Regions from separate parts of the Streptomyces sp. NPDC048182 genome, predicted to be linked through region 1. Evidence: riboswitches for the same ligand, from Rfam matches in the RefSeq annotation. Region 1 holds a riboswitch; each other region holds the start of a gene.

Region 1 (7,172 bases):
GCGCCCACGCGGCCGACGGGGCGGACTGGGACCGGGTCGCCGAGTGCGAGACCGGCGGCGCCTGGAGCCAGAACAGCGGCAACGGCTACTACGGCGGCCTCCAGCTGAGCCAGCAGGCGTGGGAGCAGTACGGCGGCCTCGCCTACGCCTCCAGCGCCGACCAGGCCAGCCGCTCCCAGCAGATCGCCGTGGCCGAGCGCGTACGCGCCGCCCAGGGCATCTCCGCCTGGCCGACCTGCGCCCTGCTCGCCGGCATGGGCAACGACTCGGCGTCCACCGGGAGCGGGTCGGGCGGCGACGAGCCGGACGAGAAGGAGGCCGGCGGTGACGGCGCCGCCGACAAGACGCCCGACGCGCCCGAGGCGTCCGGGTCGCCCAAGACCTCGACGAAGCCCAAGACGTCGGAGCAGCCCCGGACGCCGCAGACACCCGACGCGCCCGAGACGTCCAAGTCGCCCGGGAAGTCCGAGACGTCCGAGGCATCCGAGACGTCCACGGGCCCCGGCGGGACGACGCCGCAGCCGTCCGGCTCCCCCGACGCCACGTCGGGCAAGGGTGACGACACGGCCGAGCCGGACACGTCCCCCACCGCCCCGGCGGCCGGCGAGACGGACAACCCGGCCCGCGGCGACGGCTCTTCGAACCTCACCGGCACCGAGTCCGCCGACTCCGCCGGCTCGGGCCGGCACCGCGGCGACAGCGCCGACGAGGCCGCGCCGGAGGACCGTACGGCCGACGCGTCCGGCCGGCACGCCTCGCGCGGCGAGGACCGCGCGCGGGAGGCCGTCGACGGCTCCTACACCGTCCGGTCCGGCGACAACCTCTGGGCCATCGCCGACTCCCTTGACCTCAAGGGCGGGTGGCCCTCGCTGTACGCCGGCAACAAGGACGTCGTCGGCGCCGACCCGGACCACATCCTGCCCGGTCAGACCCTCACCGTCGGTGGCGAATCGGGCGTAAACACCCGCTAGTCGGCGCCTAGTTCACGCCCGGTTTCGAGATCATATGTCCGGTTTGGATCACGTGAGATATAGGTCTCATAAGCCGTGATCGTCTTTGAAAATCCCCCGGCGCCGTGTCTACGGTCGTGATCGCTCGTCACCGCGAGCCCCGGCTGCCGCACGCCGAATCCTGCCAGCGGCCGTCCGGGAACAGTCGTCGCGTCAAGCGCCGAAGGCAGGAGCGGGGGACCCAAGGTAAGCGCCGCGCCGGGACGTTGGAACCGGAGTGGCTAGGGGTGGAGCCGAGTCCCGTGAGGGACCCGGCCGGGCAACTCAACCGGCCCGAACCCGACAGCTCACCTCGCAGGCGTCGGTGAGGGGATCAACCATGCTGTTCAACGGCTCTGGCAAGCACCGTCGCCCGTCCAAGGCCACCCGGGTCATCGCCGTCGCCGGCGTCACCGGCGCGGCCGTCGCCGCCCCGCTGATGGCGGCCGGCAACGCCTCCGCGGCGACCACCTCCGAGTGGGACACCGTCGCCCAGTGCGAGGCCGGCGGCAACTGGTCGATCAACACCGGTAACGGGTACTTCGGCGGCCTGCAGTTCTCCGCCTCCACCTGGGCCGCCTACGGCGGTACCCAGTACGCGGCCACCGCCGACCAGGCGAGCAAGGCCCAGCAGATCGCCGTCGGCGAGAAGGTGCTCGCGGGCCAGGGCAAGGGCGCCTGGCCGGTCTGCGGCACCGGCCTGTCCGACGCCTCCCCGGCCTCCTCGGGCTCGGGTTCGTCCGACTCCGGCTCCGGCTCGTCCGACTCCGGCTCCGGCTCCTCGCAGCAGTCCTCCGGCTCCTCCTCGCAGCAGCAGTCGTCGGGCTCCACCGCCCACGAGAGCGAGCAGAAGGCCTCCCGCTCCAGCGAGCGCCCCGCCGCGAAGAAGACCGTCACCACCCCGACCGGCAAGAAGGTCAAGAAGGGCGACGGCGAGTACAAGGTCGTCAAGGGCGACACCCTCAGCAAGATCGCCGACAAGCACGAGGTCAAGGGCGGCTGGGCGAAGCTGTTCAAGCTGAACGACGACATCGTCGACCAGGCCGACCTGATCTACCCGGGCCAGCAGCTGCACCTCAAGTAAGCGGCGGCCCACCCCCTCCCCGTCCCGGTGCGTGTTCCCCCGTACGCACCGGGACGGGGTTTTTCACGCCCCGTTTCCCCGGACCCCGCTTTGTTCCACTGGGAAACAATCTAGGCTCGGTTCTGTCCACAGGGTGGGTGACCGGCTGGCCGATCGCCCTGAGCCGGTTAGGCTCGTCCCGCAGGATCACACCGAAGCGTCACATCGAAGAAGGAGATGCTCGTGCCGTCCATCGACGTCGTCGTAGCCCGGGAAATCCTGGACTCCCGAGGCAACCCCACGGTCGAGGTCGAGGTCGGCCTCGACGACGGCAGCACGGGTCGTGCCGCCGTTCCGTCCGGCGCCTCCACCGGTGCCTTCGAGGCCATCGAGCTGCGTGACGGCGACACCAACCGCTACCTCGGCAAGGGCGTCGAGAAGGCCGTCCTCGCCGTCATCGAGCAGATCGGCCCGGAGCTGGTCGGGTACGACGCCACCGAGCAGCGCCTGATCGACCAGGCCATGTTCGACCTGGACGCCACCGACAACAAGGGCTCGCTCGGCGCCAACGCCATCCTCGGCGTCTCCCTCGCCGTCGCGCACGCCGCCTCCGAGGCGTCCGACCTGCCGCTCTTCCGCTACCTGGGCGGTCCCAACGCGCACCTGCTGCCGGTGCCGATGATGAACATCCTGAACGGCGGCTCGCACGCCGACTCCAACGTGGACATCCAGGAGTTCATGATCGCCCCGATCGGCGCGGAGTCCTTCTCCGAGGCCCTGCGCTGGGGCGCCGAGGTCTACCACACGCTGAAGAAGGTCCTGAAGAACAAGGGCCTGGCCACCGGCCTCGGCGACGAGGGCGGCTTCGCCCCGAACCTCGGCTCCAACCGCGAGGCCCTCGACCTCATCCTCGAGGCGATCAAGGAGGCCGGCTACACCCCCGGCGAGCAGATCGCCCTGGCGCTCGACGTCGCCGCGTCCGAGTTCTACAAGGACGGCACCTACTCCTTCGAGGGCAAGGACCGCACCGCCGCCGAGATGACCGAGTACTACGCCGAGCTGGTCGAGGCGTACCCGCTGGTCTCCATCGAGGACCCGCTGTTCGAGGACGACTGGGACGGCTGGAAGACCCTCACCGACAAGCTCGGCGACAAGGTCCAGATCGTCGGCGACGACCTCTTCGTCACCAACCCCGAGCGCCTCGCCCGCGGCATCGAGGAGGGCGCGGCCAACGCGCTGCTGGTGAAGGTCAACCAGATCGGCTCGCTGACCGAGACGCTGGACGCCGTCGAGCTGGCCCAGCGCAACGGCTTCAAGTGCATGATGTCCCACCGCTCCGGCGAGACCGAGGACGTCACCATCGCCGACCTCGCCGTCGCCACCAACTGCGGCCAGATCAAGACCGGCGCCCCGGCCCGCTCCGAGCGCGTCGCCAAGTACAACCAGCTGCTGCGCATCGAGGAGATCCTCGACGACGCCGCGGTCTACGCCGGCCGCAGCGCCTTCCCGCGCTTCAAGGGCTGACGACCCGGCAGGTGACGCCGTAGGCGGCGTCGTCCGTACGTCCCCGCACCCGGTCCCGTACCGTGTGCGGGGACGTACGTACGAGATGGGAGGCCGGGCATGGCGGTGAAGGACCGCGACCGCTTCTCCACCGCGACCAGGATCCGGCTGCTCGGCGAGCAGACCGCGGCCCGGGTCTACCGCTCGCAGAACCGGCGGCAGGCCCGCCGCTCCCGGCTGACCGGCCGCGCGGCCCTCCTCGCGATGGTGCTCTGCTCGCTCGTCGTGGCACTCGCCTACCCGATACGGCAGTACGTGGCGCAGCGCGCCGACATCGCCGACCAGCGCCGCGAGCAGCAGGAGACCCGGCAGCGGGTGGAGGACCTGCGCGACCTCAAGGCCCGCTGGCAGGACGACGCCTACGCCGAGCAGCAGATCCGGCTGCGGCTGCACTACGTGCTGCCCGGCGAGACCGGCTACACCGTCGTCGACCCGGACGCGGCCCGCACCACCCGCACCGACCTCGGCGCTGCCGACCGGCCCTGGTACCGCAACGTCCTGGACGGCGTGGACCGGGCGGACGCCGCCGCGGCGCCCCGGCGGCACGGGTGACGGGTGTCCGGCCGCCGCCCGTGACCCCGTGACCCCTCGACCACACAGGAAGACCAGCAGAAGACGCTCATGGACACGCCCCCGCCGCCCACCCCGCGCACCGAGCCCACCGACGCGGACGTCGCCGCCTTCAAGCAGCAGCTCGGGCGCCCCCCGCGCGGGCTTCGCGCCATCGCGCACCGGTGCCCCTGCGGGCAGCCGGACGTCGTGGAGACGGCACCGCGGCTGCCGGACGGCACGCCCTTCCCGACGCTGTACTACCTGACGTGCCCGAAGGCGGCCTCCGCCATCGGCACCCTGGAGGCCAACGGCGTGATGAAGGAGATGACCGAGCGCCTCGCCGCCGACCCGGAGCTGGCCGGCGCCTACCGCGCCGCGCACGAGGACTACGTCCGACGCCGCGACGAGATCGAGGAGCTGACCGGCTTCCCCAGCGCCGGCGGCATGCCCGACCGGGTCAAGTGCCTGCACGTGCTGGTCGCCCACTCCCTCGCGGCCGGGCCCGGCGTCAACCCGCTGGGCGACGAGGCGCTCGCGATGCTGCCGGAGTGGTGGGCGAAGGGCCCCTGCGTGTCCCTGACCGAGACCTGCGAGGAGGACGCCCGATGACCAGGGTCGCCGCCGTCGACTGCGGCACGAACTCCATCCGCCTGCTGGTCGCCGACGTCGACCCGGCGACCGGCGAGCTGACCGACCTGGACCGGCGGATGACCGTCGTGCGGCTCGGCCAGGGCGTCGACCGCACCGGACGGCTCGCACCGGAGGCGCTGGAGCGGACCTTCGCGGCGTGCCGGGAGTACGCCGCGGTCATCGAGGAGCACGGCGCGAAGCGGGTGCGCTTCGTGGCGACCTCGGCCTCCCGGGACGCGGAGAACCGGGACGAGTTCGTGCGCGGGGTGGTGGAGATCCTCGGCGTCGAGCCGGTCGTCATCACCGGCGACCAGGAGGCCGCGTACTCCTTCACGGGCGCCACGAAGGAGCTGTCCGGCCACCTGGCCACGCCCTACCTCGTGGTGGACATCGGCGGCGGCTCGACGGAGTTCGTCGTCGGCGACGGCGAGGTGCGCGCCGCCCGTTCCGTGGACGTCGGCTGCGTCCGGATGACCGAGCGCCACCTGGTCCGCGACGGCGAGGTGACCGACCCGCCGACCGAGGAGCAGATCGCCGCCATACGGGACGACGTCGAGGCCGCCCTCGACCTCGCGGAGGAGACGGTCCCGCTGCGCGAGGCGCGCACGCTGGTCGGCCTGGCCGGCTCGGTCACCACGATCTCCGCGATCGCCCAGGACCTCCCCGCGTACGACTCGACCCGCATCCACCACTCCCGCGTCACCCGCGAGCGGGTCCGCGAGATCACCGACCGCCTCCTGCACTCGACCCACGCCGAACGCGCCGCGATCCCGTCCATGCACCCGGGCCGGGTCGACGTCATCGCCGCGGGCGCCCTGATCCTCCTGTCGATCATGGACCGCACCGGCGCGGAGGAGGTCCTCGTCAGCGAACACGACATCCTGGACGGCATCGCCCGGCACGCGGCGCTGGACGAGGACGCGGGCTGACCCGTGAGGCCCGGACGGGCCGGCGCCGCGGTCACAGCCAGCCGCTGGCCTCCGCGATCCGGGCCGCCTCGGCACGGGTGCGGGCCTGCGTCTTGCCGATCGCGGACGACAGGTGGTTGCGGACGGTGCCCCGGGACAGCCGGAGCACCCTGGCGATGTCGGCCACGGTGCCGCCCTCGGCGGCGGCGCGCAGCACGTCGGCCTCGCGTCCGGTCAGCGGGCTGGCGCCGGCGGCCAGGGCCTCCGCCGCGAGGGCCGGATCCACGAAGCGCAGGCCGGCGTGGACGCGGCGGATCGCGTCGACCAGCTGTTCGGGCGGGGAGTCCTTCACGACGTACCCGGCAGCGCCCGCGGACATCGCCCGCGCGAGGTAGCCGGGCCGGCTGAAGGTGGTGCAGATGACGGTGCGGCAGCCGGGCACGGCCCGCTGGAGATCGGCGGCGACGCTCAGGCCGTCCCGGCCGGGCATCTGCACGTCGAGCAGCGCGATGTCGGGCGCGGTCCGCCGCGCGGCGGCCAGCACCTCGGTGCCGGTGCCGACCTCCGCCACCACGTCGAGGTCGGCTTCGAGCCGGAGCACGGCGGCGAGAGCACCGCGGACGAGTGCCTGGTCGTCGGCGAGCAGGACGCGGATCATCGCGCGCCGGCTTCGCCGGAAGGTGCGGGGCGGAGCGCCGGGGCCGGTCCGCGGGCGAGGACCCGGAACCCGCCGCCGGGGGCGGGCCCGTGTTCGAGGGTGCCCGACACGGCGGCCAGCCGTTCGGTGAGACCGGTGAGCCCGTTCCCGGCGCACGCCCCACCGCCGGTACCGCCGTTGTCGGCGACCTCGACCCAGTCGGGTCCGACGCGGACGGTGCACCGTTCGGCGTCGGAGTGCCGCAGCACGTTGGTGACCGCCTCCCGCACGACGTAGCCGAACACCTCGCGCAGCTCGGGGCGCACGGCGTCGGTCGCGGCGGGCAGCTCGGCCCGTACCCCGGCGGCGGCCAGCGCCATGCGGGCACCGGCCAGCTCGCTGTCCAGCGACAGGGTGCGGTAGCCCGAGACGGTGGCCCGCACGTCGGTCAGCGCCGTGCGGGCCATGGTCTCCAGCTCGGTGACCTGACCGACGGCGAGGGCCACGTCCCCGGAGGACTCCAGAACGCGCCGCGTCAGCCCGAGTCTGACGGTCATCGCGGAGAGGGTGTGGCCGAGGATGTCGTGCATGTCCCGGGCGACCCGCTCCCGCTCCTGATGCACGGCCAGCCTCTTGACCTGCTCCCGCGCGGCGCGCAGATGGCCGATCGTGAAACTGAGCGCGAAGACGGTGCCGAGTGCCGCGGTCACGCCGACGAGGACGGCCACCTGCGCCCAGGCCACCTCGCCCCGGGCGAGACGCATCCAGACGATCTGCCCCAGCACCGTGACGAGACCGAGCAGCAGCGCGTGGCGCAGCGGCAGCAGCAT
Region 2 (7,172 bases), on a different contig from region 1:
CACCCCCGGTCAAAGGGAAATCCTCCCAAACTCCCCTTTCGAGATCCCGCCGGGAATTCCCCTCTTGTATACGGCGCCCGTGTTAATTCCCCGCGCTCGGTGTGTTTACGGCAGGTTGCATTCTCCTCACCCGCAGCCGGTGGGCCGGCGCCGAGCGCTCGGCGTGCAGCGCCATCAGCATCCGCGCCCGCTCCCCGTCCCCGCGGGTCACCGCGTCGACGATCGCGCCGTGCTCCGCCCAGCACTGCACCGCGCCGGCCGGCACGTCGACGACGTAGAGCCAGGCGATCTTGTGGCGCAGCTGGGTGAGCAGCGCGGTCAGGGAGGGGCTGCCGGCGGCCTGGGCCAGGGTCTCGTGGAACCAGCCGCCCAGGGCGCGCAGGTCCTCGGACCCGCCCTGGCCGGCCCGCTCCTGGCCGAGGCGGACCAGTCCGCGCAGCACCTTCAGGTGGGCCTCGCTGCGGCGTCGGGCGGCCCGCCCCGCGCCGAGCGGCTCCAGCAGGGCGCGGGCCTCCAGGAGGTCGGCGGCCTCCTGCTCGCTGGGCTCCGCGACGCAGGCGCCCGCGTGCCGCCGGGTCACCACGAAGCCCTCGGCCTCCAGGGTGCGCAGCGCCTCGCGGACGGGGACGCGGGAGACGCCGTAGCGGCGGGCGAGCAGTTCCTCGGTGAGGCGGCTGCCGCGCGGGTGCACCCCGGCGACGATGTCGTCCCGGATCGCCGCGCACACCGAGTGCGCCGGAATTCGCATGGCCGACCTCCGCCTTAATCCCCGTGAAACGCCGACGACGGACGCGTCCTCAGCGACTCTGGGTCAAGACTCTAGGCCAATTCGGCGTTCTTTCCGACCGCCGACCGGAATTCGGGGATGTTTTTCAGACGTGGACGCCGTGCGAGCGGAGGTAGGCGACCGGGTCCATGTCCGAGCCGTACTCCGGACCGGTGCGGGCCTCGAAGTGCAGGTGCGGTCCGGTGGTGTTGCCGGTGTTGCCGGACAGCGCGATCTGCTGGCCGGGGGTGACCGACTGGCCGACCGAGACGTTGATGGACGACAGATGCCCGTACTGGGTGTACGTGCCGTCATGCATCTTGATCACGACTTGATTGCCGTACGCCCCGCCCCAGCCGGTCGTGACGACCGTGCCGGTGCCGACGGCGTGCACCGTGGTGCCGCTCGCGGCGTGGAAGTCGATGCCGGTGTGGCTGCCGGAGGACCACAGCGAGCTGCTGGACTGGTAGCCGGTGGAGACGTAGGAGCCGCTGATCGGCGCGACGAAGGTGTCGAGGCGCTTGCGCTCGGCGGCGCGGGCGGCCCGCTCCTTGGCCTCGTGGGCCTCCTTGGCCGCCTCGGCGGCCCGCTCGCGCGCGGCCTCTTCGGCGGCCTTGCGGGCGGCCTCGTCCGCGGCGGCCTGCTCCTGGGCGGCGGCCTGGGCGTCGATCTGATCGGCTATCGAGTCGCCGATGGTGATGACGGGGGTGAGGCCGGTCGTCTCCGGCGCGGGCTCGGCCTGGGCGGCCAGCGCCGGGGCGGCCAGGGTGCCGACGACGCCGGTGGCGGTGAGGGCCGCGACGCTCGCGGCACGGGCGGTGGTGCGCTGCATCCGGCTGGGCCGGCGGTGCTTCCCGGTGGCGCGCGTGAACGCCAAGAGGCTCGTCCTTTCCTTCCCTCTCGCCTACCGGGTTAGCTGACGGGTTCGGAGCAGGAAGGTCTCCTACGGGCCCCCTCGCTCGCGCGCGGGCGTCCGATTCACCCCAGGGACTGCGATGGGTCCCCGGCTCCCCTGGCTCGCGCCGTACGGGGACTCGGCGATGGCTGTCCGGTGCCGCGGGTGCGGCGCACTGCCTGACGAACAGCCCGGATGACGCTAAACGCGGCTGTGTTCAATTCTCAAACGCAACACCGGTTTTGTTGCGCACACCACAGCACAGAGAGGCAGTCTCTCCCCAATTCGGACACAGCACGGCCCTGGTGACGTTTCCGTACCAGGGCCGTGCGGGGGCCTGCCGCGCGCGCGTGCCGCTACTCGGCGGCCACCACGGTCACTTCGCCGATGCCGAGCGCCTCGACGGGCGCCTTGATCTGCGCCGCGTCGCCCACCAGGACCGTGACGAGCCGGTCCACCGGGAAGGCGCTGACCACGGCGGCGGTGGCCTCCACCGTGCCGGTGGCGGCGAGTTGGCGGTAGAGCGCCGCCTGGTAGTCGTCGGGCAGGTGCTGCTCGACCTGGTCGGCCAGGGTGCTCGCCACGGCCGCCGCGGTCTCGTACTTCAGCGGCGCCACGCCCACCAGGTTCTGCACCGCGATGTCGCGCTCGGCGTCGGTGAGGCCGCCGTCGGCCAGGGTGCGCAGCACGGTCCACAGATCGGCCAGCGCCGGCCCGGTGTTGGGGGTGTCGAAGGACCCGCTGATGGCGAGCATCGCGGCGCCGGTGCCGTCGGGCGCGGAGCGCAGCACCTGCCCGAAGGCGCGGACGCCGTAGGTGTAGCCCTTCTCCTCGCGCAGGACGCGGTCCAGGCGGGAGGTGAGGGTGCCGCCCAGGCAGTAGGTGCCGAGCACCTGCGCGGGCCAGACCCGGTCGTGCCGGTCGGGTCCGGTGCGCCCGATGAGCAGCTGCGTCTGGACGGCGCCGGGGCGGTCCACGATGACGACGCGGCCGGTGTCGTCGGCGGTGACCGGCGGCACCGGCCGCGGCTCGGCGGCGGAGCCGGTCCAGGCGCCCAGGGTGTCCGCGAGCAGCGCGTCGAGGTCCAGCCCGGTGAGGTCGCCGACGACCACGGCGGTGGCCGTGGCGGGGCGCACGTGGCGCTCGTAGAAGGCGCGCACCGCGCCCGCGTCGATGGCCGCGACGGTCTCCTCGGAGCCCTGCCGGGGGCGGGACATGCGGGCGTCGGCCGGGAAGAGCTGCCGGGACAGCTCCTTGGCGGCGCGGCGCGAGGGGTTGGCCAGCTCGTGCGGGATCTCGTCCAGCCGGTTGCGCACCAGGCGTTCGACCTCGCTGTCGGCGAAGGCGGGCGCCCTGAGCGCGTCGGCGAGCAGGCCGAGGGCCTTCTCCAGGCGGGAGGCGGGCACCTCCAGGCTGAGCCGGACGCCGGGGTGGTCGGCGTGCGCGTCGAGGGTGGCGCCGCAGCGCTCCAGCTCGGCGGCGAAGTCCTCGGCGCTGTGCTTGTCGGTGCCCTCGGAGAAGGCGCGCGCCATGATGGTCGCGACGCCGTCCAGGCCGGCCGGCTCGGCGTCCAGCGGGGCGTCCAGGGACACCTCGACGGCGACGACCTGCTGGCCGGGGCGGTGGCAGCGCAGCACGGTGAGACCGTTGTCCAGGCTGCCGCGCTCGGGGGCCGGGAAGGCCCACGGCTTGGGCTCGCCGGCCTGCGGCTGCCCGTGGAATTCCATGGTGGCCAGGTCGGTCACTTGGCCGCCTCCTCGTTCTCGTCGCCTTCGGCGGTCTGGGGCGCGGTGGGCTCGTAGACCAGCACCGCGCGGTTGTCCGGGCGCAGGCGGGCCCGGGCGGCCTCCTTGACCTCCTCGGCGCTCACCTCCAGGACCCGCTGCACGGCGGTGAGGGCGAGCTGCGGGTCGCCGAACAGCACGGCGTACCGGCACAGTTCGTCGGCGCGGCCCGCGACCGTGCCGAGCCGGTCCAGCCACTCGCGCTCCAACTGGGCCTGGGCGCGCTCCATCTCCTCGGCCGTCGGGCCCTCCTCGGCGAACCGGGCCAGTTCCTCGTCGATGGCGGCCTCGATGACCGGCACCTCCACGTCGCCGGAGGTCTTCACGTCCAGCCAGCCGAGCGAGGGCGCGCCGGCCAGCCGCAGCAGGCCGAAGCCGGCCGCGACGGCGGTGCGGTCGCGCCGCACCAGGCGGTTGTACAGGCGCGAGGACTCGCCGCCGCCGAGCACGGTGAGCGCCAGGTCGGCCGCGTCGCACGCGCGCGTGCCGTCCTCGGGCAGGCGGTAGGCCGCCATCAGCGCGCGCGCCGGGACCTCCTCCTCGACGACCTCGCGCAGCTCCTCGCCCATGACGTCCGGCAGGGAGCCGTCCCGGGGGGCGGGCTTGCCGTCGTGGGAGGCGATGGAGCCGAAGTACTTCTCGATCCAGGCGAGCGTCCGCTCGGGGTCGATGTCGCCGACGACCGACAGCACCGCGTTGTTCGGCGCGTAGTACGTGCGGAAGAAGGCGCGGGCGTCCTCCAGGGTCGCCGCGTCCAGGTCGGCCATCGAGCCGATCGGCGTGTGGTGGTAGGGGTGGCCCGCCGGGTAGGCGAGGGCGGTCAGCTTCTCGAACGCCGTGCCGTAGGGCACGTTGTCGTAGCGCTGGCGGCGCTCGTTCTTCACCACGTCCCGCTGGTTCTCCATGGACTCCTCGTCCAGGGCGGCCAGCAGGGAGCCCATGCGGTCGGCCTCCAGCCAGAGCGCCAGCTCCAGCTGGTGGGCGGGCATGGTCTCGAAGTAGTTGGTGCGCTCGAAGCTGGTGGTGCCGTTCAGCGAGCCGCCGGCGCCCTGCACCAGCTCGAAGTGGCCGTTGCCCTTGACCTGGGCGGAGCCCTGGAACATCAGGTGCTCGAAGAGGTGAGCCAGGCCGGTGCGCCCCTTGACCTCGTGGCGGGAGCCGACGTCGTACCAGAGGCACACCGCCGCGACGGGGGTCAGGTGGTCCTCGGAGAGCACCACGCGCAGGCCGTTGGCCAGGCGGTGCTCGGTCGCTGTCAGGCCGCCGGAGCCGGCCTGGGCTGTGGCCGTGTGACCCATGGGCATGTACGTCCCTTCGATCGCGGAATCTTGGTGCCGGGTGGCGCGGAAGTGCCGCATTCCCGCCGCTCCCGCCACTGTATGCAAGCGTGCGGGCCACCGGCGCCGTTCCCGTGGCGGCTACGCCCACAGCGAGAATCGGCCCGGTGGGTCGGTACCCTGCGGGCAGCGCGCGCCGGGTCCCGGTCGGTCGCTGTCAGTGCCGCGGGCCACAATGGTCCGCGTCAGATCACCGTCCACGCTTCAGCAAGGAGCCGGCAGCGATGGCCCGCCGTAGTACGAAGACCCCGCCGTCCGACGACCCGTACGAGGAGAAGATCCTCGACATCGACGTCGTCGACGAGATGCAGGGCTCCTTCCTCGAGTACGCGTACTCGGTCATCTACTCGCGCGCCCTGCCGGACGCCCGCGACGGCCTGAAGCCGGTGCACCGCCGCATCGTCTACCAGATGAGCGAGATGGGCCTGCGCCCCGAGCGCGGCTACGTGAAGTGCGCCCGTGTCGTCGGCGAGGTGATGGGCAAGCTGCACCCGCACGGCGACGCGTCGATCTACGACGCCCTGGTGCGCATGGCCCAGCCGTTCTCCATGCGCGTGCCCCTGGTCGACGGCCACGGCAACTTCGGCTCGCTGGGCAACGACGACCCGCCGGCCGCCATGCGGTACACCGAGTGCCGGATGGCCGAGGCGACCAGCCTGATGACGGACTCCATCGACGAGGACACCGTCGACTTCGGGCCCAACTACGACGGCCAGGAGCGGGAGCCGGTCGCCCTGCCCGCCGCCTTCCCGAACCTGCTGGTCAACGGCTCTTCCGGGATCGCCGTCGGCATGGCGACGAACATGCCGCCGCACAACCTGCGCGAGGTCATCGCCGCCGCCCGGCACCTGATCCGGTACCCGAACGCCGACCTCGAAGCCCTGATGAAGCACGTGCCGGGCCCCGACCTGCCCACCGGCGGCCGGATCGTCGGCCTGCCCGGCGTCCGGGACGCCTACGCGACCGGCCGCGGCACCTTCAGGATCCGCGCCACGGTGACGGTGGAGACGGTCACGGCCCGCCGCAAGGGCCTGGTCGTCACCGAGCTGCCCTTCGCGGTCGGCCCGGAGAAGGTCATCGCCAAGATCAAGGACCTGGTCGGCTCGAAGAAGCTCCAGGGCATCGCCGACGTCAAGGACCTCACCGACCGCGAGCACGGGCTGCGCCTGGTCATCGAGATCAAGAACGGCTTCGTGCCGGAGGCGGTCCTGGAGCAGCTGTACAAGCTGACGCCGATGGAGGAGTCCTTCGGCATCAACAACGTCGCCCTGGTGGACGGCCAGCCGCTCACGCTGGGCCTGAAGGAGCTGCTCGAGGTCTACCTGGACCACCGCTTCACCGTGGTGCGGCGCCGCAGCGAGTTCCGCCGGGCCAAGAAGCGCGACCGGCTGCACCTGGTGGAGGGCCTGCTCACCGCGCTGGTGGACATCGACGAGGTGATCCGCCTCATCCGCTCCAGCGACAACTCCGCGCAGGCCAAGCAGCGCCTGATGGACCGCTTCTCGCTGAGCGAGACGCAGACCCAGTACATCCTCGACACGCCGCTGCGCCGGCTCACCAGGTTCGACCGCATCGAGCTGGAGTCCGAGAAGGACCGGCTCAACGCCGAGATCGCGGAGCTGACCAGGATCCTCGACTCGGACGCCGAGCTGCGCAAGCTGGTCTCGGCCGAACTGGCGGCGGTGGCGAAGAAGTTCGGCACCGACCGGCGCACGCTGCTCCTGGAGTCGCCCGGCGTGCCGGCCGCCGTGGTGCCGCTCCAGGTGGCGGACGACCCGTGCCGGGTGCTGCTGTCCTCCACCGGCCTGCTCGCCCGGACCGCGGACGACGCCCCCCTGGAGGGGGCGGCCGGTGCCAGGCGCGTCAAGCACGACGTGATCGTCTCGGCGGTGGCCGCCACGGCGCGCGGCGAGGTGGGCGTGGTGACCTCGGGGGCCCGGCTGCTGCGGGTGAACGTGGTGGACCTGCCCCAGCTCCCGGAGCAGACGGCGGCGCCGAACCTGTCGGGGGGCGCCCCGCTGGCGGAGTTCGTGTCCCTGGAGGACGACGAGTCGGTGGTCTGCCTGACCACCCTTGACGAGTCCTCGCCCGGCCTGGCGCTCGGCACCGCCCAGGGCGTCGTCAAGCGCGTGGTGCCCGACTACCCCTCCCACAAGGAGGAGCTGGAGGTCATCACGCTGCGGCCCGGCGACCGGATCGTCGGCGGGGTGGAGCTGCGCACCGGCGAGGAGGACCTGGTCTTCATCACCGACGACGCCCAACTGCTGCGCTACCAGGCCGCGCAGGTCCGCCCGCAGGGCCGCCCGGCGGGCGGGGTCGCGGGCGTGAAGCTCACCGAGGGCGCGAAGGTCATCTCCTTCACGGCGGTGGACCCGGCCGCGGACGCCGTC
Region 3 (7,172 bases), on a different contig from region 1:
GCCTTGCGCCGCCGCGCGCCTCGGTCCTCGTCGCTCGCGCCCGTGCTGTGGTCGTGGTCGTCGTGGGAATCGAACGGTGCCATGTCTGCCCTACCTCCGTCGTCGGCGGCGGCTGTTCCGCGAACGCGCACGGGTCCACCCGTGAGCCGCCATTCTCACCCGAATCGGTGAGGAGTGGTGTTTTTCCGTGGTGTCCATCTGACCAAATCGGCGCCGAGGATGCGTCACCCCGCGGAGCCAACTGCGCGGGCTCCGCGTACTCCTGGGGTATGACGCGACGCGCCGTCACCTACCCGGCGGGAGGTAGGGGACGGCGCGCGGGGCAGGAAAGCGAAGGGCTCAGCCGGCCCGGTGGACCACCGCGTCGCACAGCTCCACCAGCGCGGTCTTGGCGTCGCAGTCCCGCAGCGGGGCCAGCGCGGAGCGGGCGTCGCTGGCGTAGCGGACGGTGTCCCGCCGGGCCTGCTCCAGGGCGGGGTGCGCGCGCAGCAGGCGCAGCGCCTCGGCGTGCCGGGCGTCGTCGGTGAGGTCGGAGTCCAGCAGCTCGCACAGCGCGCGGTCCTCGGCGAGACCGAGCCGCTCGGCCCGCTCGCGCAGCCGCAGCACCGGCAGGGTCGGGATGCCCTCGCGCAGGTCGGTGCCGGGCGTCTTGCCGGACTCGTCGGAGTCGGAGGCGATGTCCAGGACGTCGTCCGCGAGCTGGAAGGCGACGCCGAGCCGCTCGCCGTACTGGGTGAGCACGTCCACGACCGTCTCGTCCGCGCCCGACATCATCGCGCCGAACCGGCAGGAGACGGCGACCAGTGAGCCGGTCTTGCCGCCGAGCACGTCCAGGTAGTGGTCGACCGGGTCACGGCCGTCCTGCGGCCCCGCGGTCTCCAGGATCTGGCCGGTGACCAGCCGCTCGAACGCCACGGCCTGCACCCGGACCGCCTCGGGCCCGAGGTCGGCGAGGATCTGCGAGGCGCGGGCGAAGAGGAAGTCTCCGGTGAGCACCGCGACGGAGTTGCCCCAGCGGGTGTTCGCGCTGGCCACGCCGCGCCGCACGGCGGCCTCGTCCATCACGTCGTCGTGGTACAGCGTCGCGAGGTGGGTCAGCTCCACGACCACGGCGGAGGGCACCACGCCGGGCGCGTAGGGGTCGCCGAACTGGGCCGCGAGCATCACCAGCAGGGGGCGGAACCGCTTGCCGCCGGCGCGCACCAGGTGCTGGGCGGCCTCGGTGATGAAGGGGACCTCGCTTTTGGTTGCCTCGAGCAACCCTTCCTCGACAGCCACCAACCCGGCCTGGACATCGGCCTCCAGAGCCTGGTCCCGCACGCTCAGCCCGAACGGCCCGACGACGGTCACGAGGGGTCTCCTGTCTGCTGGTGTCTTCTGGCGATTACCCGGCTTGTCGATAGGTCGCTGCCACCACTCAAGTCAGCGTATCCGGTCACGTTTCGATCACCGCCAGCGCCCACCGTTACAGGCCGGTCGGTATCGGATCATGCGCGGTATGTTTTTGATCAAGGCATATGAGCAGACATCGACCGACATCCCCGGGGGTCGAGATCCCGCCACCGAGCGGATGTCCGCCACCTCCGGCCGATTGGCGACTAGTTGGGATGTATGCCTGTTTTGCGGCTCTCGTGACCGCCCGTGAGTTGGCTCACTCGGCCGGACCGGGCGGCCAGCCGCCCCTCCGCCGCGCCCGGCCTTGACCCGTAAGCGAGTTGACCCTTGGCGTACGCAAAGGATCAAGTCCACCAAATACCCCAGTTCAAGGTCAACAGGGCCTTTGGGTGATTCCTGCACTTGTTTCGGACATGTGCTCTCGCATACGTTCCCGGCCTGTCAGGCGGACGCCGAATCCTGCCACCGCCCGACGCACTCACATCCACTCGACACTCGCCGGCAGGAGCGGGGGACCCAGGTAAGTCGCCGCGCCCGGTCATCGCCGGAGCGGCTCGGGGTGAAGCCGTGCCCGTCAGGGCCCGGCCGGGCACCTCCCCGCCCGAACCCGACAGCTCACCTCGCAGGCGTAAGGAGAGGGACACACCATGTCTGCCAACGGTCAGAACCGTCGGACCCGCCTTGCCCGCAAGCTCGCCCTGGCCGGCACCGGCGTCGCCGTGCTCGCCATGCCGATCGTCGGAGCCGCCACCGCCTCCGCCGCCACCCCGGCCGCCAAGACGGCCACCACCGCGTCGGTGGCCTACCCGAACAACCTCGACGGCTGGATCCGCGAGTCGCTCGCCGTGATGGCCCAGCACGGCATCCCCGGCACCTACGACGGCATCCACCGCAACGTCATCCGCGAGTCGTCCGGCAACCCGCTGGCCATCAACAACTGGGACATCAACGCCATCAACGGCACCCCGTCCAAGGGCCTGCTCCAGGTGATCGACCCGACCTTCCAGACGTACCACGTCGCCGGCACGTCCTGGAACTCCTACGACCCGGTCGCCAACATCACCGCCGCCTGCAACTACGCGGCCCACCGCTACGGCTCCATCGACAACGTCTTCAGCGCCTACTGAGCAGACGCTCACTGAAGACCCGCTCGAGGACGACGGCCACGCCGTCGTCCTCGTTCGTCGTGGTGACCTCGTCGGCGACCGCCTTCAGCTCCGGGTGGGCGGCGGCCATGGCGACGCCGTGGGCCGCCCACTGGAACATGGGCACGTCGTTGGGCATGTCGCCGAAGGCGATCGTCCGCCGCCGGTCCACGCCCAGCCGCTCGGCGGCCAGCGCCAGGCCGGTGGCCTTGGTGACGCCGCACGGCTGAAGCTCCACGGTGCCGGGGCCGGACATGGTGACCGTCGCGAGCGAGCCGACCACCGACCTGGCGGTCGCCGCCAACTCGTCGTCCGGCAGGCAGGGGTGGCGCAGCAGCACCTTGCTGATGGGGGCGGACCACAGATCGTCGCGCCGGCCGACCCGCACCGCGGGCAGCGTCGGGTGGGGCATCCGGTAGCCGGGCTCGACGAGCGTCAGCCCGTGGACGCCGTCCTGGTCGACCGCGGCGTACACCTGGCCCACCTCGGCCTCGATCTTGCCGAGCGCGGTCTCGGCCAGTTCCCGGTCGAGCACGGCCGACCACAGCAGCCGGTGCGCGCCGGCGTCGTACACCTGCGCGCCCTGTCCGCACACCGCGAGCCCCGTGCAGCCGAGCCGGTCGAGCAGGGGCCGGACCCGGGGCGCCGGACGCCCGGTCACCACCAGGTGCAGCCCGCCCGCCTCGGCCACCCTCCCGAGCGCGGCCAGCGACCGTTCGGAGACGGTGTCGTCGCCGCGCAGCAGGGTGCCGTCGAGGTCGGTGGCGACGAGGGAGTACGGAGGGGTGCGGTCCATGATCAGAGAATACGGACACCGCCCCCGCCGGAACGGGCCGCGACCGCTTCCGCACACGGAAGTACGCGGACGTCCGGGCGGCCGTACGAGCCGGGTCCTGGCCCGCACGATCATGCCCGCTCCTGCGCGCTCCTGGCCGCTTGCGCGCCGAGGCCGGCACGCCGCCGGCGACGGTGCCCGGCGGCCGGTGCGCCGGACCGGCGTCCGCCCTCTCCCGCCGGGTGCGTCACCTCCTCGGGCACTGCCCAAGACCGTCGTCCCACCCGTAACGTGTGGCGCGGCCACGGATCACGTGGCGCACGGCGAGCACGAGAGAGAGGCAGCACCCGATGCCCCCCTTCGACGTCCCCGAGGGCGACCCCTTCGGCCCGCACAACCTTCCGTACGGCGTGTTCTCCCTGCCCGGCTCGCCGGAGCGGACGGTCGGTGTCCGGCTCGGCGACCACGTCCTGGACGCCGGCGCCGCCGCCCACGCGCTCGGCTCGCCCTACGTCACCCTGCTCGCCCGGCCCACCCTCAACCCGCTCCTCGCGGCCGGCCGCACCACCTGGTCGGACGTGCGGCGCGCGCTGACCGCCTGGGTGACGGTGCCCGCCCACCGCGAGGCCATCGAGCCGCTCTTCCACCCGCTGTCCTCGGTGGAGCTGCACCTGCCCTTCGAGGTCGCCGACTACGTCGACTTCTACGCCTCCGAGAACCACGCCCGCAACGTCGGCCAGATCTTCCGCCCCGACGCCGAGGACTCCCTCACCCCCAACTGGAAGCACCTCCCCATCGGCTACCACGGCCGCTCCGGCACGGTCGTCGTCTCGGGCACCGACGTCGTCCGCCCGTCGGGCCAGCGCAAGGCACCCGCCGACGCCGCCCCGGTCTTCGGCCCCTCCGTCCGCCTCGACATCGAGGCCGAGGTCGGCTTCGTGGTGGGCACGCCCTCCGAGCGGGGGCGTCCGGTGGCCCTCGGCGACTTCCGCGAGCACGTCTTCGGCCTGTGTCTGCTCAACGACTGGTCGGCCCGGGACGTCCAGGCCTGGGAGTACGTGCCCCTCGGCCCGTTCCTCGGCAAGTCCTTCGCCACCTCGGTGTCGGCCTGGATCACCCCGCTCGACGCCCTGGACGAGGCCCGGGTGGCCCCGCCCGCGCGCACCCACGAACTGCTGCCCTACCTGGACGACACCGACCCCGTGCAGGTCGAGCCCGGCGGCTACGACCTCCGCATCACCGTCGCCGTCAACGGCCACGTCGTCTCCGAACCGCCCTTCTCCACCATGTACTGGACGGCCGCCCAGCAGCTCGCCCACATGACGGTCAACGGGGCCTCCCTGCGCACCGGCGACCTCTACGGCTCGGGCACGGTGAGCGGGCCCGACGCCGGGCAGCGCGGCTCCCTCCTCGAACTGACCTGGAACGGCCGCGACCCGCTGGAACTTCCCGACGGCAAGCGGACCTTCCTGGAGGACGGCGACGAGGTGACCCTGACGGCCTGGGCCCCGGGGCCGGACGGCGCCCGGGTGGGCCTCGGCGAGGTGACCGGACGCGTGACCGGGCGCCCGGACGGGGGCGCGGACCGGGGCCCAGACCTCGGGTGACCCTCCGCGCCGCGATCCGATCGCGTCCGGCACCTGACTCGCACCGCCCGGCACCGTCATACTGGCGTCGGGCGGTGTGCGCGAGACGGTCCGGCCGGCTCCGACCCGGCCCCGTTCCGCCCGTCCGCGCCACCCGCGCAGCAGTCCCACCGCACCAGAGCCAGAGCCGACCTCCCGACCAGGATCCGGAGCCCGTGGCATGACCGTCTGCCTGCTCCTGCTGTTCGCCGTCGCCGCGACCGCCGCCGTGCCGGCGCCGCGCGCGCTGACCCGGTCGGCCTGGCCGGAGCGGGACCCCGTGGTGGCGCTGTGGGTCTGGCAGTGCCTGGTCGCCACGGTGCTGCTGTGCTGCCTGACCGCCCTGGCGCTCGGTGCCGCGGCCGTCTTCGGCACCGTCCGCGCCCAGCTCTTCGCCCCGGCGCCGCCGGCGGTGACCGCCGCGTACGACCTCTCCGCCGGCCCGGTCTGGGCGGCCGTACTGACCCTGCTGCTCGCCGGCGGCGCGGCCTGGACGACCGCCATGCTGGCCCGCGAACTCGTCGAGGCCCGCCGGCGCCGCTCGCGCTCCCGCGCCCAGCTGGACGAACGCGCCCCCGAGCTGCCCGCCGGGCTCGCCGCCGGACGCGGTCCGCTGCTGGTCCTGGAGGACGAGTACCCGGACGCCTGGTGGATGCCGGGCAGCCCGCCCCAGCTCATCGTCACCACCGGCGCCCTGCACCGCCTCACCGACCACCAGCTCGACGCCGTCCTCACCCACGAGCGCGGCCACGCCCGCGCCCACCACGACTGGCTGCTGCACCTGTCCACCGCACTGGCCACCGGATTCCCCCGCATCCCGCTCTTCGCGCACTTCTGCGACCAGACGCACCGGCTGGTCGAACTCGCCGCCGACGACACGGCCTCCCGCCGCTGCGGCAACCTGACGACGGCGCTGGCCCTGATCGAGTTGAACCAGCACCGCGGCGTGCTGTCCTGCGCCTCCAGCCACCGCCTCCTCGGCGAGCGGGTCGACCGACTGCTCGAGCCCCTGCCCAGGCTGGCGCCCCGCCGCCGCGCCCTCGCGACGGCGATCGCGGCGCTGGTGCCGCTGCTGCCCCTGCTGATCACTTTCGCGCCGGGGCTGACGGCGCTCGCTTAGACGCTGCGCGGGCTCATATCCAGTCGTCGGGCTCGGGCTCGTCCGTGGGCCAGGCGTCCTCACCGGACGCGGGCGCGGTGTCCTGCGCCTCGGGCGCCGCCCCGCCGCTCAGGCCGGCCAGCACCGCCAGCACGCCCTCCCCGTACGTCGCCAGCTTCTTCTCGCCCACGCCGCTGATCCCGCCGAGCTGTCCGACGGAGGTCGGCCACACCGTGGCGATCTCGCGGAGTGTGGCGTCGTGGAAGATCACGTACGCCGGGACGCCCTGCTCGCGGGCCTGCTCCGCCCGCCAGGCGCGCAGCGCCTCGAAGGCGGGGAGCAGCTCCTCGGGCAGCTCGGCCGCGGCGGCCTTCGCCTTGCGCTCGCCCCGGGTGCCCGTGCCCTTCGCGGCGGCCGGACGCTCGGGCTCCTTGCGCAGCGGCACCTCCTGCTCGCGCCGCAGCACCGCCCCGCTGGCCTCGGTCAGCACCAGCGTGCCGTACTCCCCCTCGACGGCGAGCAGACCCTGGGCGAGCAACTGCCGGGCGACGCCACGCCATTCGCCCTCGCCCAGCTCCTCGCCGATGCCGAAGACGGACAGCTGGTCGTGGTCGAACTGGATCACCTTCGCGGTGCGCTTGCCCAGCAGGATGTCGATGATCTGCCCGGCGCCGAACTTCTGCCCCCTCTCCCGCTTGAGGCGGACCACGGTGGAGAGCATCTTCTGCGCCGCGACCGTGCCGTCCCAGGTCTCCGGCGGGACCAGGCAGGTGTCGCAATTGCCGCAGCCGGCCGGGTCGGGTTCCTGGCCGAAGTAGGCGAGGAGCTGGCCGCGGCGGCAGCGGGCCGTCTCGCACAGCGCGAGCATCGAGTCGAGGTGGCCCTGGGCCCGCCGGCGGAACGCCTCGTCGCCCTCGCCGGACTGGATCAGCTTGCGCTGCTGTATGACGTCGTTCAGCCCATACGTCATCCAGGCCGTGGACGGCAGGCGGTCGCGGCCCGCGCGGCCGGTCTCCTGGTAGTAGCCCTCGACCGACTTGGGCAGGTCCAGGTGGGCGACGAAGCGGACGTCCGGCTTGTCGATGCCCATGCCGAAGGCGATGGTCGCGACCACGACCAGGCCCTCCTCGCGG

What was found. A riboswitch is a leader RNA that binds a small molecule or an ion and turns the genes downstream of it on or off. The one in region 1 is predicted to bind cyclic di-AMP.
Positions count from the first base shown of each region.
Region 2: linked by a shared signal. The riboswitch ahead of ACGFZL_RS27710 (M23 family metallopeptidase) and the one ahead of ACGFZL_RS13740 (transglycosylase family protein) in region 1 are both predicted to bind cyclic di-AMP.
Region 3: linked by a shared signal. The riboswitch ahead of ACGFZL_RS06645 (transglycosylase SLT domain-containing protein) and the one ahead of ACGFZL_RS13740 (transglycosylase family protein) in region 1 are both predicted to bind cyclic di-AMP.

Region 1 is NZ_JBIDAQ010000006.1:81,707-88,878, forward strand. It holds gene ACGFZL_RS13735 (transglycosylase family protein) at 1-971, shown strand, start outside; cyclic di-AMP (ydaO/yuaA leader) riboswitch at 1,159-1,326, shown strand; gene ACGFZL_RS13740 (transglycosylase family protein) at 1,330-2,073, shown strand; gene eno (phosphopyruvate hydratase) at 2,296-3,576, shown strand; gene ACGFZL_RS13750 (septum formation initiator family protein) at 3,676-4,167, shown strand; gene ACGFZL_RS13755 (DUF501 domain-containing protein) at 4,237-4,776, shown strand; gene ACGFZL_RS13760 (exopolyphosphatase) at 4,773-5,726, shown strand; gene ACGFZL_RS13765 (response regulator) at 5,758-6,363, opposite strand; gene ACGFZL_RS13770 (sensor histidine kinase) at 6,360-7,172, opposite strand, start outside.
Region 2 is NZ_JBIDAQ010000017.1:66,918-74,089, forward strand. It holds gene ACGFZL_RS27705 (GntR family transcriptional regulator) at 83-748, opposite strand; gene ACGFZL_RS27710 (M23 family metallopeptidase) at 873-1,643, opposite strand; cyclic di-AMP (ydaO/yuaA leader) riboswitch at 1,653-1,816, opposite strand; gene ACGFZL_RS27715 (pitrilysin family protein) at 2,018-3,406, opposite strand; gene ACGFZL_RS27720 (M16 family metallopeptidase) at 3,403-4,749, opposite strand; gene ACGFZL_RS27725 (DNA topoisomerase (ATP-hydrolyzing) subunit A) at 5,007-7,172, shown strand, end outside.
Region 3 is NZ_JBIDAQ010000003.1:134,774-141,945, reverse strand. It holds gene ACGFZL_RS06655 (outer membrane lipoprotein carrier protein LolA) at 1-83, opposite strand, end outside; gene ACGFZL_RS06650 (polyprenyl synthetase family protein) at 340-1,350, opposite strand; cyclic di-AMP (ydaO/yuaA leader) riboswitch at 1,882-2,038, shown strand; gene ACGFZL_RS06645 (transglycosylase SLT domain-containing protein) at 2,043-2,522, shown strand; gene ACGFZL_RS06640 (HAD family hydrolase) at 2,509-3,336, opposite strand; gene fahA (fumarylacetoacetase) at 3,666-4,922, shown strand; gene ACGFZL_RS06630 (M56 family metallopeptidase) at 5,122-6,060, shown strand; gene recQ (DNA helicase RecQ) at 6,074-7,172, opposite strand, start outside.